4 regions of the Streptomyces sp. NPDC047108 genome follow, and region 2 is predicted to be linked to each of the others. Evidence: riboswitches for the same ligand, from Rfam matches in the RefSeq annotation. Region 2 holds a riboswitch; each other region holds the start of a gene.

Evidence for each region. Region 2 has a riboswitch for cyclic di-AMP ahead of ABZ822_RS14430 (M23 family metallopeptidase). Riboswitches for the same ligand answer to the same signal wherever they lie in the genome.
Region 1: another riboswitch for cyclic di-AMP. It lies ahead of ABZ822_RS27370 (M23 family metallopeptidase); the one in region 2 lies ahead of ABZ822_RS14430 (M23 family metallopeptidase).
Region 3: another riboswitch for cyclic di-AMP. It lies ahead of ABZ822_RS00420 (transglycosylase family protein); the one in region 2 lies ahead of ABZ822_RS14430 (M23 family metallopeptidase).
Region 4: another riboswitch for cyclic di-AMP. It lies ahead of ABZ822_RS24695 (transglycosylase family protein); the one in region 2 lies ahead of ABZ822_RS14430 (M23 family metallopeptidase).

What each region holds. Positions count from the first base shown of each region.
Region 1 is NZ_JBEYUP010000020.1:18,708-22,749, reverse strand. It holds gene ABZ822_RS27380 (hypothetical protein) at 1-205, opposite strand, end outside; gene ABZ822_RS27375 (PP2C family protein-serine/threonine phosphatase) at 425-1,561, shown strand; cyclic di-AMP (ydaO/yuaA leader) riboswitch at 1,834-1,975, shown strand; gene ABZ822_RS27370 (M23 family metallopeptidase) at 1,987-3,045, shown strand; gene ABZ822_RS27365 (PrsW family intramembrane metalloprotease) at 3,330-4,042, opposite strand, start outside.
Region 2 is NZ_JBEYUP010000005.1:318,016-322,057, forward strand. It holds gene ABZ822_RS14425 (GntR family transcriptional regulator) at 1-415, opposite strand, end outside; gene ABZ822_RS14430 (M23 family metallopeptidase) at 590-1,366, opposite strand; cyclic di-AMP (ydaO/yuaA leader) riboswitch at 1,382-1,574, opposite strand; gene ABZ822_RS14435 (pitrilysin family protein) at 1,809-3,176, opposite strand; gene ABZ822_RS14440 (pitrilysin family protein) at 3,194-4,042, opposite strand, start outside.
Region 3 is NZ_JBEYUP010000001.1:98,463-102,504, reverse strand. It holds gene ABZ822_RS00430 (cytochrome P450) at 1-803, shown strand, start outside; gene ABZ822_RS00425 (transglycosylase family protein) at 907-1,833, shown strand; cyclic di-AMP (ydaO/yuaA leader) riboswitch at 2,093-2,258, shown strand; gene ABZ822_RS00420 (transglycosylase family protein) at 2,262-2,939, shown strand; gene eno (phosphopyruvate hydratase) at 3,199-4,042, shown strand, end outside.
Region 4 is NZ_JBEYUP010000015.1:76,345-80,386, forward strand. It holds gene ABZ822_RS24685 (transglycosylase family protein) at 1-189, opposite strand, end outside; gene ABZ822_RS24690 (cupin domain-containing protein) at 386-883, shown strand; gene ABZ822_RS24695 (transglycosylase family protein) at 1,029-2,198, opposite strand; cyclic di-AMP (ydaO/yuaA leader) riboswitch at 2,203-2,420, opposite strand; gene ABZ822_RS24700 (permease) at 2,976-3,932, shown strand; gene ABZ822_RS24705 (TIGR03943 family protein) at 3,929-4,042, shown strand, end outside.

The sequences.
Region 1 (4,042 bases), on a different contig from region 2:
CCGCGGCCGGAGGCGGAAGCTGGTCCCTCGCCCGCGGATCGACGTACACAGGGCCCTTGCTCAGGGCGTTCGCGGCGCTGTCGAGCCCGTCCGCGGCTCGCGCCCCGGGTGCCATGACGGCCACCAGTACGAGAGCGACGGCGACGACCGCCAGCACCGGCACGAGCAGGATGCGACCCGCCCAGGGCTTCGCTGCGGTGTTCATATCTACGAAGTTAACTCCAAAGCCGCAATGATGGGGCTTCCAGCCCATCCGGTGCCTTTCGGTGCACTCCGGTCCTGGGCACGTCGCGCGTCCGGTCCGGGGTGTGTCGCGCCCCGCCGACCCGCCCGATTCGCGTACGGCGCCCCACCCGGCGAGGGTGGAAGTGGCGCGCGCTCGGACAGGTCGCCGCGCCCGGCACGGATGGGCAGGAGTCAGCAGGTGGGGACGCATGTCGAGGGACCTCGCCGCCTCGGTGGAGCCCGCCGTCCCAGCGCCCGGGTCATCCGCTGGGTCCCGGTTCTGCTGATCATCGGCGGCGCCGTCTTCGACCTCATGACGCCGCCCCCCTTCACGGGCTCCCCCTTCTTCTCGGCCGCCCCGCTCGTGGCCGCCCCGTTCTTCTCGCTCGGGGTCACGGCCCTCACGGGTGGGGCGAGCGTGCTCACCGTGCTCGCCCTGCGCCTGTACGACACGCGGCTCACCGACATCGAGTCGGTCACCGAGCTCGTCACGGTCTTCACGGTCGCCGTGCTCGCCCTGCTCATCAACCGTGTCGTGCGCCTGGGCGACCGGCGCCTCGCCTCGGCGCGCACCATCGCGGAGGCCGCCCAGCGTGCCGTCCTGCCCGACCCCGCCGAGCGGATCGGCGGCTTCGACGTCGCCGCGCGCTACGAGGCCGCCCACGCCGAGGCCAGCATCGGCGGCGACCTCTACGCCGTGCAGGACACCCCGTACGGGGTGCGCCTGATCGTCGGGGACGTACGGGGCAAGGGGCTGGGCGCCGTCGAAGCGGTGGCGATCCTCATCGGCTCGTTCCGGGAGGCGGCCGAGCAGGAGGCGACGCTGGACGGGCTCGCCCGGCGACTGGAGGGGGCGCTGCGCCGCGAGAGCGCTCGGCAGGAGGAGCTGGAGCCGTACGAGGGCTTCACCACGGTCGTCCTGGCCGAGGTGCACCCGGCCGGCGGTCCGGCCGACGCGAGCTCGCTGCGTCTGCTCAACCGCGGCCACCCGTCGCCGCTGCTGCTCTACGAGGACGGCCGTCTGAGCACCGCCGATCCGAAGGTGGCCGCGCTGCCTCTCGGCATGGACGACCTCGGCGTCTGGCCGGACCTGGTCCAGGAGTTCGCGTTCCCCGGCGGCGCCACGCTGCTGCTCTTCACCGACGGGGTGACCGAGGCGCGCAACGCGCGCGGTGTCTTCTACGACCCGGGGGAGCGGCTGCGCGGTATGCACTTCCCCGATCCCGGCACGCTCCTCGACGCCCTCGTGGACGATGTCCGGCGGCACGCGGCGGGTGAGGCACCGGATGACATGGCGCTGCTCGCGGTGACACGTCCGGTGCGCCACGGACCGTAACCGGATCGCACCCCTCCGCATAACAACTGACGAACCATCAGCTAGAGACGCTTGCCGGTCGAGAGGTCAACTCGCCCGTTTTTCCTGGATCATGTACCGATTTGCCCCTACGGATTTCGTTAACGATCACACGGAACAGCTTGGAAACAGGTCCCGCGGTCTATTAACGTTCGATAACGCAGCGCGGTCGTCCCAGCCGCCACAAGAGGTGGCACCGTGCGCCTACGCCGAATCCCGCACCATCAGCACCACCAGTACCACCGCAGTGATCCGCACCACTGGCACCAACTGCACCAAGGGAACCGGGGAACCACACTCTTGGGGTGAATCGGGCACCTTTCCCAAAGGCGCTCGTAGGAGACCTTCCTGCTCCGAACCCGTCAGCTAACCCGGTAGGCGTGAAGGAAGGAAAGGAGAGCGCCCGCGTGGCGTCCAACAGGCCTGCTCCGGAGCCCTTGTACGAACCCTCCGCCCCTTACGGCCCCGGCGGATTCGGCGAGTTCGGCGAGGAACCCCCGGCCGCCGGTGACGGCGAGTGGAACCCGACCGAGGACTCCCTTGCGCCGGTACGCGGCAGGCACCGCGTCATCAAGCAGCGCGGTGGCGGCATGGCCCGCAGCGGCGCCGTCCTCGGTGTCGGCATGTTCGCGGCCGTCGGCGCCGGCGGCATGGCCAGCGCGCAGGACAAGCCCCCGGTCTCCATCTCCATGCCCGACCTCGGCTCCGTCTCGGACCAGCTCCCGGACGCGAAGTCCCTGCCGGGCATCGGTTCCCTGGTGTCCGACGAAGACACCCCCGCCGGAGCCGCGACCCCGCTCTCCACCGCGGGACTCACCGACACCGAGGCCGCCAACGGCACCGGCGCGGGCGAGGCGTTGCGCGCCCGCATCATGCGCCAGGCCGAGCAGCAGCAGACCGCGGCCGAGAGCGCGCAGCGCGACGCGGCCCAGAAGGCCGCGGCGAAGAAGGCCGCCGAAGAGGCGGCCGAGGCCAAGGAGAAGGCCGCGGAGGCCAAGGCGGCCGCCGTGCGCAAGGCCAAGGAGGAGGCGGCGCGCAAGGCCGAGGAGGAGCGACTGGCCAAGCTGGCCAAGCAGTTCACCCTCCCCGTCGCCTCGTACACGCTCACCGCCGGCTTCGGACAGGCCGGCTCCCTGTGGTCCAGCGACCACACCGGGCTCGACTTCGCAGCCCCGAGCGGCACCCCGGCCAAGGCGGTGCACGGCGGCACGATCACCGAGGCCGGCTGGGCGGGCTCCTACGGCTACCGGATCATCCTCACCCTCGACGACGGCACCGAGGTCTGGTACTGCCACCTGTCCTCGATGACCAAGACGTCCGGGAAGGTGACGACGGGCGAGACCATCGGCCGCGTCGGTGCCACGGGCAACGTCACCGGCGCCCACCTCCACCTGGAGGTCCGTCCGGGCGGCGGCGACCCGATCGACCCGGCCGCGTGGCTGCGCGGCAAGGGCCAGACTCCCTGACCCGGAGCCCGCTCCCTTCCCCTCCCGCGCCGCCCCGGCGCGCTCACCCTGAGGCCGTCCGTCCACCGGTCGGCCACCCCCACCGCGTTCGCCGACAGCCCCGGTGTTTCCTCCCCCCTGGCACCGGGGCTGCCGGTCTGTCCGCATGCAGTCCACGGCCCACGTCCACGGCCCACGTCCACGGCCCACGGCAACGGCCCACGGGCCGACGTCCGGTGTGCTGATCGACGTCCGGCCGCCCTGTGCTCAGCCGGTCGTCCCCGGCGCGGCCTCCGCGCGGTGCGTCAACGGCCGTACGGAGGACGGTGATCGGTCGGCGCGGCCGGTCCCTGGCCACCGCCGTACGGGCCCGGACCGTGCTGCGGAGGGACCCCGTGCCCCTGCCCGTACGGTCCCTGCCCGTACCTGCCCTGACCGTACGGTCCCTGGCCGTACGGCTGCGGCATGCCGGGGCCGTACGGCGAGCGGCCCTGCGGACCTGGCCCGTGTCCCCACTGCGGCGCGACCCGGGGCGGCGACGTGACCAACGCGGCGTGAGCCAGGGCGGGTTGGGCCACCTCCTTGCGCTGCCAGAGGTGGTGCAGCAGCTCCTGCTCCCGGGCGACGAAGTCCGCCCCGGCCGTCCCCCGGTGCGCCCGCTGCCGCAGGAAGGCGAGCGTGGTGGCGAAGGACTCGTACTCGGCGACGGCCCGCGCCGCGTCCTTCCCGTGGTGGCGCCGCGCCACGCTGCGCGCGAGCGAGCGCGCCCGCATGGACGCCAGCGCCTGCGGCTCCGGCGGCATCAGCCAGCCGGCCGCCACATAGGCGGGGAGCTGGGCCCGTACGGTCTTCAGCTCGCTGCCGCGCGACCAGACCACCAGCCAGATCAGCAGCCCGAACACCGGGACCATGAACATGCCGTAGACGGCGATGAATCCGAGACCGCCGACGGTGGCCGAACCGTTCCACACCGCGTGCAGCACGATCGCCGTGAGAAGGCCCGCGAGGGGCACGAGAA
Region 2 (4,042 bases):
GCCGTACGAGGCCGCGGAGCACCTTCACATGGGCCTCCGTACGGCGCTGGGCGGCGCGGGCGGCGCCCAGCGGCTCCAGCAGTGCGCGGATGTCGAGCAGGTCCGCCGCCTCCTGCTCGGAGGGCTCGGCGACGCAGGCCCCCGCGTGTCTGCGGGTGGTCACGAACCCCTCGGACTCCAGGGTGCGCAGGGCCTCGCGGACGGGGACGCGGGAGACGCCGTAGCGCCGGGCGAGGACTTCCTCGGTCAGTCTGCTCCCCCGCGGGTGGACGCCGGAGACGATGTCGTCACGGATCGCCCGGCACACCGCGCGCGCCGGAATACGACCGGTGGCCTGCGGCCCGCCCTTCACCTTCGTTCCCGCATGGCCGGACCTCCACTGCAATTCCTGGGAATCACGTTCGACCGGGTTCATTCAAGAACTGTATGCCACAGCGGAGAAATTTCCATCGGGCGGGACCGGAGAGGGATATCTTCCGGCCTTTGTGCGCCCGCGTTTCCTTCCGCCGCCCGCGGGCGGCGGAAGGAAACGCGTCAGCGGTTCAGCGGCGAAACGCGTCAGCGGTTCAGCGGTTCACCGGCGCGGGGTTCACAGGCTCAGGCCGTGCGAACGGAGGTAGGCCACCGGGTCGATGTCGGAGCCGTAGTCCTGCGAGGTGCGGGCCTCGAAGTGCAGGTGCGGGCCGGTGGTGTTGCCGGTGCTGCCCGAGAGGCCGATCTTTGCCCCCGGGGTGACGGTCTGGCCGACGGAGACGTGCACCGTGGAGAGGTGGCCGTACTGGGTGTACGTACCGTCCTTCATCTTGATCACGACGTTGTTGCCGTAGCTGCCGCCCCATCCGGCCTCGACGACGGTGCCGGCGCCCACCGAGCGCACGGTCGTGCCCGAGGAGGCGTGGAAGTCGACTCCGGTGTGGCTGCCCGAGGACCAGGCGCCGCCCGAGGACCCGTACGAGGTGGAGACGTAGCTGCCCTCGACGGGCAGGACGAAGGCGTTGAGGCGCTTGCGCTCGGCCTCGCGCGCCGCGCGCTTCTTCGCGGCCTTCACCTCGGCCGCCCGCTTCTTCGCGGCGGCCTCGGCCTTGGCGCGGGCCGCGGCGACGTCGGCCGCGTCCTGCTGCGCCTCGGCCTGCGCGTCGACGGTGCGGGCGATCGAGTCGTCCAGGACGATCGCCTGGCGCAGACCGGTCTGTTCGCCCTCGGGCGACTGGTCGGGGGCCGCGGCGGACGCGACACCGGGGGTCAGGGAGGTCACGACCCCGGTGGTGGCGAGTGTGGCGATGCCCGCAAGGCTCGCGCCGGAACGGGCGAGACGGCTGGGGCGGCGATAACGGTGCTTCCCGGTGGCACGGGTGAACGACGCCATGCGGCGGCGGTGCTCCTTTCCTTCCTTCTCGCCTACCGGGTTAGCTGACGGGTTCGGAGCAGGAAGGTCTCCTACGGGCCCCTCGCAGGAGGCGCCCGATTCACCCCAGGGACTGCGCGCCCTCCCGCGCCGGTGCGGCGCGCGACGGGCAAGGTGGGTCCCCGGCTCCCCTGGCTCGCGCCGTACGGGGACTCGGCGATGACTGCCCGGAGCCGCGGGTGCGGCAGGTGTACCGGCCGGACAGCCGGACCGACGCTAAACGGGACATCTGTCAATCGCCAAAGAAATCAGGTCGTTTGTAGTCGACACCACAAAGGAAACGGCAGACTCAACTACAAACCGGACATACAGCAGTGCCCCGGAGCCACTTCAGGCTCCGGGGCACCGATGCTGTCCATCTGCCGGGCTGACACGTCGTCAGGCACTGGCCACCGTCACGGTGTCAGCCGCTGACGACCTTCACTTCGCCGATGCCGAGCGCCCGTACGGGCTCCTCGATCACCGAGGCGTCGCCGACGAGGATCGTCACCAGACGGTCCGACGGGAAGGCGCTGACGGCCGCCGCGGTCGCCTCGACCGTGCCGGTCTCGGCGAGGCGCGCGTACAACTGCGCCTGGTAGTCGTCCGGAAGATGCTGCTCGACCTGGTCGGCGAAGGTGCCGGCGACCGCGGCCGCCGTCTCGTACTTCAGCGGGGCGACACCGACGAGGTTCTGCACGGCGGTGTCCCGCTCCGCGTCGGTGAGCCCGTCCGCGGCCAGCGTGCGCAGCACCTTCCAGGTGTCCTCCAGCGCCGGTCCCGTGGAGGCGGTGTCCACCGACCCGCTGATGGCCAGCAGCGAGGCACCCGTGCCGTCGGAGGCGGAGCGCAGCACCTGGCCGAACGACCGCACGCCGTAGGTGTATCCCTTCTCCTCGCGCAGCACCCGGTCGAGCCGGGAGGTGAGCGTGCCGCCGAGGCAGTAGACGCCGAGGACCTGTGCCGGCCAGACACGGTCGTGCCGGTCGGAGCCGATCCGCCCGATCAGCAGCTGGGTCTGCACCGCGCCGGGGCGGTCCACGATGACGACGCGGCCGGTGTCGTCCGCGGTCACCGCGGGGACGGGCCGGGGCGCGGCGGTGTTGCCGGTCCAGGCGCCGAGGGTGTCCCCGAGAACGGCCCCGAGGTCGATGCCGGTCAGGTCGCCGACGACCACGGCGGTCGCGGTGGCGGGCCGCACATGGGCCTCGTAGAAGGCGCGTACGGCCGCGGCGTCGACGCGTCCGACCGTCTCCTCGGTGCCCTGCCGGGGCCGGGACATCCGGGACTCGGCAGGGAACAGCTCCTTGGAGAGCTCCTTGGCCGCGCGCCGGGCGGGGTTGGCCTGCTCGTGCGGGATCTCGTCGAGCCGGTTGCGGACGAGCCGCTCGATCTCGCCGTCGGGGAACGCCGGGGCGCGCAGGGCATCGGCCAGCAGTCCGAGCGCCTTGGCCAGCCGGGAGGCAGGGACCTCCAGAGAGACGCGGACGCCCGGGTGGTCGGCGTGCGCGTCGAGGGTCGCGCCGCAGCGCTCCAGCTCCGCGGCGAAGTCCTCCGCCGTGTGCTTGTCGGTGCCCTCGGACAGCGCCCGCGCCATGATCGTGGCGACGCCGTCCAGTCCGGTGGGCTCGGCGTCCAGCGGCGCGTCGAGGTTCATGTCGACCGCGACGACCTGCTGGCCGGGACGGTGACAGTGCAGCACGGTCAGGCCGTTGGGGAGCGTGGAGCGCTCGGGAGCCGGGAAGGCCCACGGCTTGGCGGCGCCACCCTGGGGCTGCGGGTGGAAGGTCATGGCGGGGGTCGTGTCGCTCACCGGGCCGCCTCCTGTCCTGCGTTCTCGTCGGCGGCCTGGTGGTCGGCGAATGCGTCGTCGGATCCGTCGGCGGAGTCGCCCCCGCCTCCCTCGGCGGGGCCGGTCGGTTCGTAGACCAGGACCGCGCGGTTGTCGGGGCGCAGCCGGGCGGCGGCCACGGCCTTGACCTCCTCGGCGGTGATCTCCAGCAGCCGGTCGACCGCGGTCAGCGCCAGCTTGGGGTCGCCGAACAGGACCGCGTAGCGGCAGAGCTGGTCGGCGCGGCCGCCGACAGTGGCGAGCTGGTCCAGCCACTCGCGCTCGAGCTGCGCCTGGGCGCGCTCCATCTCCTCCGGCGTCGGCCCCTCCTCGGCGAAGCGGGCCAGCTCCTGGTCGACCGCGGCCTCGATGTCCGGTACCTCGACGCCGCCGGAGGTCTTCACGTCCAGCCAGCCGAGCGAGGGCGCACCGGCCAGCCGCAGCAGGCCGAAGCCGGCGGCGACGGCCGTACGGTCGCGGCGCACCAGGCGGTTGTGGAGACGCGAGGACTCGCCGCCGCCGAGGACGGTGAGGGCGAGGTCGGCGGCGTCGGCCTCACGGGTGCCGTCGTGCGGAAGGCGGTAGGCCGACATCAGGGCGCGGGCCGGGACCTCCTCCTCGACGACCTCGCGGAGCTGCTCACCGATGGTCTCCGGGAGCGAGCCGTCCCGCGGCGCCTGCTTGCCGTCGTGGCCGGGGATGGTGCCGAAGTACTTCTCGATCCAGGCCAGGGTCTGGTCCGAGTCGATGTCGCCGACGACCGAGAGGACCGCGTTGTTGGGCGCGTAGTAGGTGCGGAAGAAGGCCCGCGCGTCCTCAAGGGATGC
Region 3 (4,042 bases), on a different contig from region 2:
CGATCTGCGACATGCTGGGCGTGCCGGCGGAGGACCAGGACGACTTCCGCGACTGGGCCGGGATGATGATCCGGCACGGCGGCGGACCGCGCGGCGGGGTGGCCCGGTCGGTGAAGAAAATGCGCCGCTATCTGGCCGAGTTGATCCACCGTAAGCGCGCCGACCCGGGCGACGACCTCATCTCGGGCCTGATCCGGGCCAGTGACCACGGCGAGCACCTCACCGAGGGAGAGGCCGCGGCGATGGCCTTCATCCTGCTCTTCGCCGGGTTCGAGACGACCGTCAACCTGATCGGGAACGGCACGTACGCGCTGCTGCGCAATCCCGGTCAGCGCGAACGCCTCCACCGGGCCCTCGCGGAGGGCGACGAGGCGCTGCTGGCGAACGGCGTCGAGGAACTGCTGCGCTACGACGGGCCGGTGGAGCTCGCCACCTGGCGGTTTGCCACCGAACCGGTCACCATCGGCGGGCAGTCCGTCGCCACCGGCGATCCCGTTCTCGTCGTCCTCGCCGCCGCCGACCGCGACCCCGCACGCTTCGACGACCCGGGCACGCTCGACCTCGCGCGCCGCGACAACCAGCACCTCGGGTACGGCCACGGGATCCACTACTGCCTGGGCGCACCGCTGGCCCGGCTGGAGGCGCAGACCGCACTCGCCGCACTTTTCCGGCGTCTTCCCGACGTACGACTCGCGGCGGAACCTGACGATTTGCGGTGGCGTGGAGGGCTCATCATGCGTGGATTGCGCACGCTTCCGGTCGAGTTCACCCCCTCTAAAATTGAGCAGGTTTCAACTATGTGATCTTCGCGTGATCTCCACTACATCGTCTTGTGACTGCGGTGCGACGGAGCTACTTTCGTGCGCGCACACCCTCGCTTCAGCCGTCTCTCGAAAGGCGCCCCGCATGCGTTCCGGGACCGGTCGGCACCGCCGCCCTCGTCAAGCACCGGCCATCTTCGTCACGGCCGGCGTGGCGGGTTCGGCGATCGCGCTGCCGCTGCTCGCGGCCGGTGGCGCGCAGGCAGCCGACACCGAGACCTGGGACCGGGTCGCCCAGTGCGAGAGCGGCGGCCTGTGGAGCGCGGACACCGGCAACGGCTACTTCGGAGGACTCCAGCTCACCCAGGACACCTGGGAGGAGTACGGCGGCCGCGACTACGCGCCCCGCGCCGATCTCGCCAGCCGCTCCCAGCAGATATCCGTCGCCGAGAAGATCCTCGCCGCCAAGGGGCCCCAGGCGTGGCCGAACTGCGCGCTGGACTCCGGCCTCACCGACGACGGCGAGGCCCCGGACGTGGACCCGGGCATCGACCTGTCACGTCCGGCCGAGACGCTCCTCCCCGGCGAGTCCCCCGCGCCCGGCGAGGACTACGGCGACTCCGGTTCGTCCGCATCCGACCCGCGCGACGGCGGCCAGGAGGACCGCGAGGAGTCCGGCGCACCGTCCGGCGACCACGACCAGGAGCGCGGCGGCTCGGAATCGCCCGCTCCGTCCGAGGAGGCCGGCTCCGGCAAGCACCGCGGTGCGCCCGCGGACGAGGACGCCGGGGACGGCGCGGCCGGTTCGGACCGCAAGGCGGGCGAGAGCAAGGGCGGGGGCGACGGGCGCGAGAACGGCCGTCACGCTTCCCGCGGCGGCGACTCCGGCCGCGCAGGGAAGGACGGGGACTACACCGTCCGACCGGGTGACAGTCTGTCGGCAATCGCCGAAGAGCACTCGCTCGCGGGTGGTTGGCCCGCGCTCTACGAGGCCAACGAGTCGGTCGTCGGCGGCGACCCCGACCTGATTCTCCCTGGTCAGAAGCTCGATCTCGGTGCGTCCCGGCGCTAGTTCGCGGCCGGGTTCATCGCTCCGGAGCGACTGAGAGAAGCATCTCATCGGCCCAACGGGCACCTTCCGCCTGCCCGATCCGCCCGTACCTGCCCCGACCTGCACAGATAAAGACAACAGCGGGAAATTCAGGGGCTCCTGGTGCTGGATGTCGGTTTTTGAACCGGTGGGACTTGTGTGCTTACCGTCGAAGCCGCTCGCCACACGGTGGGCGCCGACGGCCATCACGCCGAATCCTGCCGGTGGCCGGAGGACAGTCGACGCGTCAGCGCCGTAGGCAGGAGCGGGGGACCCAAGGTAAGTGCCGGACGGACCGCGGCAGCGGAACGGACGGCTAGGGGTGAAGACCGGTGCGCGAGCACCGGGCCGGGCCGCTCACAGCCCGAACCCGACAGCTCACCTCGCAGGCGTCGGTGAGGAGATGTTCCATGCTGCTTTCCGGCAACAAGGGTACCCGGGGCGCGCACCGCCGCCCATCGGCCATGGCCCGCATCGCAGCGCTCGCCGGTGTCGCCGGCACCGCGGTCGCCGTACCGCTCATGGGCGCCACATCGGCGAACGCCGCCTCCGTCGGAACCTGGGAGAAGGTCGCCCAGTGCGAGTCCGGCGGCGACTGGCACATCAACACCGGCAACGGCTACTACGGCGGGCTGCAGTTCTCGAAGTCGAGCTGGGCCGCGGCGGGCGGCACCCAGTACGCGCCCCGCGCCGATCTGGCCAGCAAGGAGCAGCAGATCGCCACCGCCGAGAAGCTGCTCGACATACAGGGGCCGGGTGCCTGGTCCTGCGCCGGCGCGGGCGGCCTGACCGCCGGCGGCCCGGACGCGGACGTGGACACCGCCCGCTCCTCGGCCGGGGGCGCCGAGGCCCGCGCCGACCGCAGCGACCGCGGCGACGGCCCGGGTACGTCGGGGCGGGCCGCGCCCAAGAGCGGCCCGGTGAAGAAGGGCGACGGCGAGTACGAGGTCAAGCCCGGTGACACCCTCGGCAGCATCGCCGACGCCGAGCGCGTCGAGGGGGGCTGGAAGAAGCTCTACGAGCGGAACAAGAAGATCGTCGACCGCGCCGACCTGATCTACCCCGGCCAGCGTCTCCACCTGAGCTGACCCGGTCGCGGGCCCGGCGCCACGGGCCGGGCCCGCCCCGTCCGCCGTGCCGGCCCGCCCCGGCTCGGGTGCCGGGCCCGCCCGCCGGCCGCGCGGATCATGAGCCCCCAAAGATCCCCTTTACGGGCCTTTGGGGGCCTTTTCGTCTCGGGGGGCGGGCAGAGGACGGCCGAGGATCCGGGGCCGGTTAGGCTCATGCCGCAGACAGGGATTCACGCAGTCCCTGCGTCCCAGCGTCAGATCCCAGAAGGAGATGCTCGTGCCGTCCATCGACGTCGTCGTAGCCCGCGAGATCCTCGACTCGCGAGGCAACCCCACGGTCGAGGTCGAGGTCGGCCTCGACGACGGCAGCACCGGCCGTGCCGCCGTTCCCTCCGGTGCCTCCACCGGAGCGTTCGAGGCCCTCGAGCTCCGCGACGGCGACAAGAGCCGCTACGGCGGCAAGGGCGTGGAGAAGGCCGTGCTCGCCGTGATCGAGCAGATCGGCCCGGAGCTGGTCGGCTACGACGCCACCGAGCAGCGCCTGATCGACCAGGCGATGTTCGACCTGGACGCCACCCCGGACAAGTCCTCGCTCGGCGCCAACGCGATCCTCGGTGTCTCCCTCGCCGTCGCGCACGCCGCCTCCGAGGCCTCCGACCTGCCGCTCTTCCGCTACCTCGGCGGACCGAACGCGCACCTGCTGCCGGTCCCGATGATGAACATCCTCAACGGCGGCTCGCACGCCGACTCCAACGTGGACATCCAGGAGTTCATGATCGCGCCGATCGGCGCCGAGTCCTTCTCCGAGGCGCTGCGCTGGGGCGCCGAGGTCTACCACACCCTGAAGTCCGTCCTGAAGGAGCGGGGCCTGTCCACCGGCCTCGGCGACGAGGGCGGCTTCGCGCCGAACCTCGACTCCAACCGCGAGGCCCTCGACCTGATCGTCGAGGCCATCAAGAAGGCCGGCTACCAGCCCGGCCAGGACATCGCGCTCGCCCTGGACGTCGCCGCCACCGAGTTCTACAAGGACGGCGTCTACGCCTTCGAGGGCAAGACCCGCACGGCGGCCGAGATGACCTCGTACTACGCCGAGCTGGTCGACGCGTACCCGCTGGTCTCCA
Region 4 (4,042 bases), on a different contig from region 2:
GGTGTTGATGCTCCAGTCGCCGGTGGCCTCGCACTCCGCGACCTTGTCCCAGGTGTCGACGGGCGCGGCGTCGGCACCTGAGACGCCGACTAACGGCAGGGCTATCCCCGCCCCGCCCGCGGTGACCGTGAGAGATGCCTGGGAGATCCTGTTCGGCTGATACCTGCGGTGGCGGCCGTGTGCGGGCATGGGTGTTTTTCCTCTCCTGCTGCGGGGCGCGCCAAGATTAAGGCCGGTTTTCGCGGTCCACAAGAGAGCCTCGTTTACTGGAAGATCGGAATCCGGAACGCTGGCCGGAAGGCCGGGGAATCACTGTCATGCCACGGCCATGAATAATCACTTCCGTTTCTCCGACACCACACGCGACAACACCGCGGAGGCCCTCATGCCGAATCCCGTCCCGTCGGTCGCCGAACTCGCCGCGCTCTACGGCCTGGAGCCGCTGCCCCTCGAAGGCGGTCTCTTCCGGCAGACCTGGGCCGGACCCGCAGGACCCGGCGGGCACCCCTCGGGCACGGCGATCCTGTTCCTGATGGCGGCCGCAGGTGACCTGTTCTCCGCGATGCACCGGCTGCCCCGCGACGAGGTCTGGCACTTCTATCTGGGCGACCCGGTGGAGTTGCTGCTCCTGGAGCCGGGCGGCACGTCGCGGGTGGAGGTGCTGGGCCAGGACGTGACGGCCGGGCAGCACGTGCAGTTCACCGTCCCGGGCGGTACGTGGATGGGGGCCCGGGTGCGCGACGGCGGCAGCCACGCCCTCATCGGATGCACGCTGGCGCCCGGATTCCTCCCCTCGGACTACGAGGGCGGCGACGCGGACGAACTGGCCGCGCGCTACCCGGAACACGGCGAGATGATCAGGGCCCTGTGCCGGGGCGCATGACGCCACGCTGCCGTCAGGCTGCGCGTCGGCGACCCCTGGCCCGCACCCCGGACGAAGCGAAGCGCCGGTTCCCCGTCGTCACGGGGAACCGGCGCCTCATCGAGTCAGGAGGGAAGACTCCGTAGCCGTTCGAGTCGTACGAGCGTCAGATCGTGACGCCGTGGTCGCGCAGGTAGGCGATCGGGTCGATGTCCGAGCCGTAGTCCGGGCCGGTGCGGACCTCGAAGTGGAGGTGCGGACCGGAGGAGTTGCCGGTGGAGCCGGACAGGCCGATCTGCTGGCCGCCGGTGACCGACTGACCCGCCGAGACGGACAGCGAGGACAGGTGGGCGTACTGGCTGTACTTGCCGTCCGCGTGGCGGATGACGACCTGGTTGCCGTAGCTGCCGCCCCAACCGGCAGAAACGACCTCACCCGCACCGATGGACTTGACCGCCGTACCCGTGGAGGCCGAGAAGTCCGCGCCGGTGTGGTAACCGCTGGACCATGCGCCGCCCGCCTGGTGGTACGGGGTGCTGAGGGTGGGGTTGTCGAGGGGAGCGGTGAAGCCGTCGGCGCTCTTGCCGGCTGCGGGCTTGGCGGCCGGCTTGGCCTCCTGCTTCGGAGCCTGGGCCTTGGGCGCGGCGTGCTTCGAGCCCTGCTTCTTCCAGCCGTCGTGGCCGGCCTCGCCCTTGCCTCCGCCGAGGCTGAGCTTCTGACCCGGGTGGATCAGGTTCGGGTTCTCACCGACGACCTGACGGTTGTCCTGGTACACGCGCTTCCAGCCGCCGTCGACGTCCTTGTCGGTGGCGATCTTGGAGAGCGAGTCGCCCTTGACGACGGTGTAGGACTCGCCCTTGCCGTGGCGCTTGTCGCCGCCACGGTCGGCACGGTCCTTGGCCGGAGCCGGAAGGGTCTCGGCCTTCTCGCCGGCGGCGGGGGCCTCAGGGGCCGGGCCGCCCTTGGCCAGGCCGGCCTTGGGGCCGCAGACCGGCCAGGCGCCCGGGCCCTGGCCCGCGAGCACCTTCTCGGCGACGGCTATCTGCTCGGCCTTGCTGGCGTGGTCGGCACGGTCGGCGTACTTGCTGCCGCCGAAGGCGTCCCAGGTGCTCTGCGTGAACTGCAGGCCACCGAAGAAACCGTTGCCGGTGTTGATGCTCCAGTTGCCGTTGCTCTCGCACTCCGCGACCTTGTCCCAGGTGCTGGTCGAGGCGGCGTTCGCGCTGCCGGCGCCCATGAAGGACAGACCGATACCGGCACCGCCCGCGGCGGCGACGAACGTGGCACGGGTAAGACGGTTGGGCTTGAAGCGGCGATGACGTCCGCGTACAGACATAGGGGCTTCCTCTCCTACGCCTGCGAGGTGAGCTGTCGGGTTCGGGCTGGAGTTGCCCGGCCGCGCCGTCCGGCAGCCATGAGGCTGCTTGCGGCACGTCTTCACCCCTAGCCGGACCACGCCGATCGCGCGGTACGGCACTTACCTTGGGTCCCCCGCTCCTGCCGTGGGTGCGTTGTCGTTTCTCCCCCCACCGGCGGCAGGACTCGGCGCTCCGGTAGATGGGCGCCCGCCCTTTCGATGGGCAGGCAGCGGAAAAATAAACACATCCATTTCTTCGCCACAAGTGCCCTGCAATTGTCTGAATCGCCGGACGGCAGATCGACTTCCTTTTGCGTCACGCTGCGCTGCCGATCTTTGCCCCACAGCAATAGCGATTACTACTGAACGGCTCTCACGAGGGGCAGCCGGTAACCAAGTTGAAGGAATTCGCCCCCTTCGAGTGTGCGAGGTCACATTCCCGGGAGCACCTATGTGAGATGGCTCACCGTGAATCCAATTGTCCGTTTTGGTGCTTGAATTCGATTTTGATGCATTGAGGGAGTGAAACACCCCTTTGATGGCGGACGGCTATCCGGCGAAACGGATGATTCTGGACCAACCACCCGAGGCGTTTCCCGGCACCTGCCCCATTCGCCCATATCGTGAGCAGCCCTCGGTCGCGGAACGTGCGGAGTCGCAGTGCAGAGAACGGACGAGCTGACGAGCACCCCCTCACCGGTGCCGCATCCAGCCGGTACGAGCGCCGCCCCCAGGGCCCCGGGCAGACGCCGGGACCTGCCCCGGTGGCCGGTACTCGCCGCCGCGGCGCTGACGCTCGCCGTCGCGGCGGCCGTCCTCACCGGAGCGGTCGACCGGCCGGATCCCGCGGCCGTGAGTGCCTGGCGTACGGTCTGCGTCGCCATCGTGGTGCAGGCGCTGCCGTTCCTGCTCCTGGGCACCGTCATCTCCGGGGCCATCAACGCCTTCGTGCCCGCCCGGGTCTTCGCCCGGGCCCTGCCCAAGCGGCCCGCGCTCGCCGTCCCGGTGGCCAGCGCCGCCGGAGTCGTCCTGCCGGGCTGCGAGTGCGCGTCCGTCCCCGTGGCGGGGAGCCTGATCCGCCGCGGGGTCGCGCCCGCGGCCGCGTTCGCGTTCCTGCTCTCGGCACCGGCGGTGAACCCGATCGTGCTGGCCTCAACCGCCGTCGCCTTCCCCGGCGCCCCCGAGATGGTGGCCGCCCGGCTGGTCGCGTCGCTCGTCACCTCGGCCGCGATGGGCTGGCTGTGGATCCGCCTCGGCCGGGACGAATGGCTGCGGCTGCCGGCGCACCGTACGGGACACACGCCCGGGCACAGCCGCTGGGAGGAGTTCCGGCTCGGCTTCCAGCACGACTTCCTGCACGCCGGGGGATTCCTGGTGGTCGGGGCGATGGCGGCGGCCACGTTCAACGTCGCGGTCCCGCGCTCCGTCCTGGACACCTTCGCCGGGTCGCCCTGGCTCTCGGTGCTCTTCCTCGCCGCGCTGGCGATCGTGCTCGCCGTCTGCTCGGAGGCGGACGCGTTCGTCGCCGCCTCCCTCACCGGCTTCTCCCCCACCGCGCGGCTGGCGTTCATGGTGGTCGGCCCGATGGTGGACGTGAAGCTCGTCGCCCTGCAGTCGGGCACCTTCGGGCGCGCCTTCGCCGTCCGGTTCTCCGCGGCGACCGCCGTGGTGGCCGTCGTCTCCAGCGCACTGATCGGGTGGTGGCTGCTATGAGGCGCAATGTCCAGATTCTTCTTCTCCTGCTGTCGGGCGCGGGCCTGTTGCACATCGCGCTCTTCAGCGAGGTCTATCTGCGCTTCGTGAAGGAGGGACTGCGGCCCCTG